DNA from 2 places in the Superficieibacter sp. BNK-5 genome. Region 1 is predicted to be linked to the other one. Evidence: predicted binding sites of a transcription regulator. Region 1 holds the regulator's gene; the other holds the start of a gene.
The links. The regulator PurR, encoded in region 1, represses purine synthesis genes. The targets are predictions, from matches to a motif close to CANGCAAACGTTTGCNTG.
Positions count from the first base shown of each region.

Region 2: ACMGGS_RS15275 (amino acid aminotransferase) is a predicted target of PurR. The motif match lies at 1,575-1,592, and genes of this name have one in related genera.

Region 1 is NZ_CP179893.1:3,830,431-3,833,566, forward strand. It holds gene ACMGGS_RS18305 (MFS transporter) at 1-393, opposite strand, end outside; gene ACMGGS_RS18310 (YnhF family membrane protein) at 558-647, opposite strand; gene purR (HTH-type transcriptional repressor PurR) at 946-1,971, shown strand; partial or broken gene punR (DNA-binding transcriptional activator PunR) at 1,976-2,902, opposite strand; gene punC (purine nucleoside transporter PunC) at 3,014-3,136, shown strand, end outside.
Region 2 is NZ_CP179893.1:3,193,936-3,197,071, forward strand. It holds gene ACMGGS_RS15270 (MBL fold metallo-hydrolase) at 1-263, shown strand, start outside; gene ACMGGS_RS15275 (amino acid aminotransferase) at 321-1,511, opposite strand; gene ompF (porin OmpF) at 1,695-2,765, opposite strand.

The sequences.
Region 1 (3,136 bases):
GACGGCGCTGGCCTGTTTATGTTTTGGCACCACGCTTGCGGCAACCACTGACCCCAGACCAAAGAACGCACCGTGGTTAAGGCTGGTAACAATACGGGAAAGCATCAGGGTGGTGTAATCAGGCGCAATCGCTGAGAGCACATTGCCGAGGGTAAAAATCGCCATCAGAAAAATCAACGCGTTACGCCGGGCGCGGTGGGATAACAGTAACGTCATGATCGGCGCACCAACCATCACGCCAATCGCATAGGCGCTGATGAGCATACCGGCGGTTGGAATAGAAACATCCACCCCTCTGGCAATCGTGGGCAATAACCCCATCGGAGAAAACTCAGTGGTGCCGATACCAAACGCACCGATAGCCAGCGCCAGCAGGGGAAAATTAACTTTCATGAACAGACTCCGTTTTGGCCGCCATCACCATGACACGACGCAAAGAAGCCAAAAGCATGACATTAATCACAAAAAAACAAAAGTGAGGCAAAATGCAAAAGCGTTTTGCTGATAAGTGCAAAATCGGAGAAGGGGCTGAGGGAGAAGGCTCTCCCCCGGATAACTCAATGTAATACGGCAACCAACGCGCTGGCGACGATCAAACCCAGCACAATAATGGTCGTTACCAGAGAAAACTTAAGATCGGCACTCATCAATTTTTACTCCTTGTTATGACCCTGCGAAAAGTGAGCCTGTTCATTTTTACACACTTAAGGACGAAAATCTTGCAGGATTTAGATTGATATACATTTTTTCTCTTTCCCTTTTCATCAGGATCGGCCAAAATTCCACGCTTAATTATAAGCGTACCAGCCATTGACCCCCACCTGACGTTCTGTGTCGTTTTCCCGACCTAAAGCAATGCTCACAAAATTGCGCCAGGGGTGTGTGAAGGCAAACGTTTACCCTCCCATTTGCAGGCGTTCAGGCCAGGGTCCGGAGTAAGATGTAATGGCAACAATTAAAGATGTCGCGAAACGCGCAAACGTTTCCACTACAACTGTGTCACACGTTATCAACAAAACCCGTTTTGTTGCTGAAGATACGCGTAATGCAGTGTGGGCGGCAATAAAGGAACTTCACTATTCTCCCAGCGCGGTTGCGCGCAGCCTGAAGGTTAATCATACCAAGTCGATTGGCCTGCTGGCGACCAGCAGCGAAGCGGCCTATTTTGCCGAAATTATTGAAGCGGTTGAAAAAAGCTGCTTCAAGAAAGGCTATACCCTGATCCTCGGCAACGCATGGAACGATATTGAAAAACAGCGCGCCTATTTGTCGATGATGGCGCAAAAACGCGTCGATGGCCTGCTGGTCATGTGCTCTGAATATCCCGAATCGCTATTAAGCATGCTCGAAGAGTATCGTCACATTCCGATGGTGGTGATGGACTGGGGCGAATCAAAAGCGGACTTTACCGACTCGGTGATTGATAATGCCTTTAAAGGTGGCTATATGGCCGGGCGTTATCTGATCGAACGCGGCCATCGTGATATCGGTATTATTCCAGGCCCGCTGGAGCGTAATACCGGTGCCGGACGTCTGGCCGGGTTTATGAAAGCGATGGACGAAATCCAGGTGAAGATCCCCGAGCAGTGGATCGTGCAGGGTGATTTCGAACCGGAATCCGGCTATCAGGCGATGCAACAGATCCTTAATCAGTCCCCTCGCCCGACCGCCGTCTTCTGCGGGGGCGATATCATGGCGATGGGGGCATTATGTGCCGCCGACGAGATGGGCCTGCGCGTGCCGCAGGATATTTCAGTGATTGGCTACGATAACGTGCGCAACGCGCGTTTCTTTACGCCGGCGCTGACGACCATTCACCAGCCGAAAGATTCCCTCGGCGAAGCCGCGTTTAATACCCTGCTGGATCGCATTGTGAATAAGCGCGTTGAATCAAAATCCATTGAGGTTCACCCTCGCCTGATTGAACGCCGCTCGGTAGCCGACGGTCCGTTCGTCGACTACCGCCGTTAAGTTAACCTGCGGGAGCCGTTTCTTCCGGGTCCCGCAGCCACTCTTTATTCAGCGTTTCGCTATCCCCCAAATACTCCAGCAGCCATCCTAACGCAGGCGAGATATCGCTCTGCTGCCAGGTTAAGCAGCAGGCCGCATCAGGAAACGGGTTCTCAAGGACCAGCGCTGTCCAGTCGCCTGAATCGGTCCATGGCCGGGCAAAATGTGAAGGCACCATCGCCGCACACAGACCCGCCGAGATGCAGGTCGCTGATGACTCCCAGTCTGGCACCACGACCCGCTTTTGATTGTCCAGCAGCCAGGTCGTGCGTTTTGGCAACGAGCGCGAGGTATCTTCACGAACCAGGGAAGGCCAGTTGCGTAATTCATCGTCGCTTAACGGCCCCGGCTGTTTGGCCAGGGGATGATCGCAGGCGACAACGCAATTCCAGCTCAGCATCCCCATATCCCGGAACGCGTAGCGCCCCCCGACCGGGATGGCCTGGGTTGCGCCGATAGCCAGTTCAACCCGCCCATCGGCCAGCGCATCCCACACGCCGTTAAACACTTCCTGAAAAACAATCAGCTCGACATCAGGAAAATGGCGGTAGAAATCGACAATCATTTGCCGGGTACGCTCGGGCCTGACGATGTTATCAACGGCAATGGGAAGCTGGCTGCGCCAGCCATTCGCGATTTGCTGGCACTGCTGACGGGTGATCAGCATTTTTTTGATAACAGTGCGTCCTTCTTTCAAAAACCAGCTGCCCGCAGGGGTTAACTCCACATCGCGATGCCGCCGCTCAAACAGCGGCACACCCAGCCACTCTTCCATCTGACGCACGGTGTAACTGATTGCTGACGGGACACGATGCAACTCCTGCGCCGCTGCGCTAAAGCTGCCGTTGCGGGCAACCGCATCAATCACTTCGAGGGAATATTCTGACCACATTTTCTGCCTGCAAATTTTTTGACGTCACTACGCAAATATTAGCGTTTCACAACGCTGAATGCACTGCCTACACTCTTGCGCCTGTCACCTGCTTCTAAAAAGAGAATGTATATGCAGCCTGGAAAAGGTTTTCTGGTCTGGCTCGCCGGACTAAGCGTGCTGGGATTTCTGGCCACTGATATGTATTTGCCCGCGTTTGCGGCAATTCAGCACGATCTTCACTCCCCGGCCGCT
Region 2 (3,136 bases), 640 kb from region 1:
GTCCCGGACATACGCCAGGGCACATTGTGTTTTTCGATCCGCTTTCCCGTTTGCTGGTCTCGGGTGACGTGATTTTTAAAGGCGGAGTAGGGCGCAGTGATTTCCCGCGTGGCGATCATGGGCAACTTATCGATGCCATTAAGCGCAAATTGCTGCCGTTGGGTGATGACGTCACCTTTATCCCCGGCCACGGCCCGATATCGACGCTCGGCCATGAAAGGCTGCATAATCCTTTCCTGCAGGATGAAATGCCGGTCTGGTAACAACATATTGCTATAAAAAATGCCGCATCCCGATGCGGCATTTTTAATGTCTCTGCCTTATAACACCGCGACAATCGCTTCGCACAGCGGAGCCATATTATCCGGCGTCATCCCGGCAACGTTGACGCGTCCGGATGCCACCGCATACACACCAAACTCTTCACGCAGACGCAGCACCTGATCTTTGGTCAGACCGCTAAATGAAAACATGCCGTTCTGTCTGGTAATAAAGCTGAAGTCACGGTTGGCACCTTTTTCCTGAAGCGTATTCACAAACAGCAAACGCATACGCTGGATGCGCTGACGCATGTCGGTCAGCTCCTGCTCCCAGATGGCGCGCAGCGCATCGTTACTGAGGATTGTCGCAACTACCGCGGCACCGTGTGCTGGTGGATTAGAGTAGTTGGCGCGGATGGTCGATTTCATCTGGCTGAAGGCGCGATCGGCGGTTGCCGTATCGCCCGCCACCAGCGTACAGGCACCTACACGCTCGTTGTACAGGCCGAAATTTTTGGAGAATGAACTGGCGACAATCAGTTCCTGATGCAGTGCCGCAAACGCGCGCAGACCTTCGGCATCCTCTTCCAGCCCGCGGGCAAAGCCCTGATAGGCGAAATCAAACAACGGCAACCAGCCTTTTTCTACCGATAGCTGTGCCAGCTGCTGCCACTGTTCCAGCGTCGGGTCGATACCGGTCGGGTTATGGCAGCAACCGTGGAAAAGCACGACATCGCCCGCTTGTGCCTCGTTCAGACTTGCCAGCAGGCCGTCAAAATCGAGAGCATGGTTAGTCGCGTCATAGTAGTTGTATTCGCGAACTTCCAGACCCGCCGCGTTAAATACGCCTTTATGGTTTGGCCAGCTCGGATTGCTGACCCAGATACGTTTAACGTCGGTATTTTTGGCGATAAAATCAGCCGCCACACGCAGTGCCCCCGTACCGCCTGGAGTCTGAGCGGTGCGCGCACGTTTGTCGCTGACAATAGCGCTGCCTTTACCGAATAATAATTCCTGTGTGCAACGGCCAAATTCCGGGATACCGTCAATACCAAGGTAGTTTTTCGTATTTTCGTTTTCCAGCAGATATTGTTCTGCTTTCTTCACGCTGGTCAGTACCGGCGTCTTGCCGGTTTCATCTTTATAAACGCCAATACCGAGGTTGATTTTTCCCGGACGGTCATCGGCACGAAACAGATCGGCAAGGCCCAGAATAGGGTCGGCAGGGGCTGCGGTAATGTTCTCAAACATGGCGAAGTTCCATTGTGATTACAGAAGGGAGATCCGCTATCAGGTTAACGGTAGATGGCGCAAATGCCAACCGTTTGCGACAAAAAGCGCGGGTCTTTTTACAAGAGAAGATTTTTCGCTGACGGACATAAAAAAACAGGACCGAAGTCCTGTTTTTCAAGCATCTAACAGAATAGTTTCTGATTAGAACTGGTAAACGATACCCACTGCAACAGTGTCATCAGAACCAATGCCCAGCTCGTTGTCGCTGTCAATCTGGTTAATGATGTAGTCTACGTAGGTAGACATGTTTTTGTTGAAGTAGTAGGTTGCGCCCACTTCGAAGTAGTTCACTACGTCAACGTCGCCGATGCCTTCAACATCTTTCGCTTTAGATTTGGTGTAGCCCAGGGACGGACGCAGACCGAAATCGAACTGATACTGTGCAACCAGCAGCACGTCTTCAGTTTTGTTCGCGTAACCGCCAGGGATACGGCTTGCGTTACGGGTTTCGCTGTAGGTACCGGCCAGGTAGATGTTGTTCGCATCATACTTAACAGAAGTCGCCCACTGCTCAGCTTTCGCGCCGTCACCCAGTGCCAGAGCTTCCTGGTCATTGGTACGGTCAGCAGCACCGTAAGCACCGACCACGCCGAAGCCGTCAACTTCGTAGCTCAGAGAGCCAGCCCAGCCGTCACCGTTAGAACGGTTAACGGTGGAACGTTCGTTTTTGCCCAGGTACTGTGCAGCAAAGTTCAGGCCGTCAACCAGACCGAAGAAGTTGGAGTTACGGTAAGTAGCCAGACCACCGGTACGGCCAGCGAAGAACTGGTCGGAACCTGCGGTGTCGCCGCCGAACTCAGGCAGCATATCGGTGTAACCCAGCGCATCGTATACCAGGCCGTAGTTACGACCGTAGTCGAAGGAACCCGCATCGCCGAATTTCAGACCCGCGAATGCCAGACGGGTTTTGTTGCCGTCCTGAGCGTCAGAACCTTCGGAGTTGTTGCCGTTGAACTGATATTCCCACTGGCCGTAACCGGTCAGTTGGTCATTAATCTGAGTTTCCCCTTTGAAACCAAGACGGGCATAGGTCTGGTCGCCGTTACCACCGTAGCTGTTATCGCCATTGTCTTTAGAGAAGTAGTGCAGACCTACTGCTTTACCGTAAATATCAACTTTGTTGCCATCTTTGTTATACACTTCAGCAGCGTTAGCCGCACCCGCTACCAGCAGGGCAGGGATAACCACTGCCAGGATATTGCGCTTCATCATTATTTATTACCCTCATTGGTTTTTTTTGAACACCTGCCACTGCCGCCAATAAATTCTGTCAATATAAATTTACGGAACCATTGATGAGAGTTTGGTGTCTTTCTGTGTCTGAGAGGCATCTTTCCATTCATAACAACGTTTCGCTAGCCTGAAAGTGCTACAAATGTCTAAAATGAGTAACAAAAAGAAATAATGTGTAAATAAGTATTAATTTTGAGGAACTTTGTGAGACACCTCTAAATTCCGAAGCGATCGCTTATTAAAACAGCGCCTTTTACTCTATATATATGAAATGCTTATATTTAATTTAGATAAAAGCCTTTCTTATCGCCGTACCAATCTAATCGCGTTTTTTCTTCTGATAATATTTA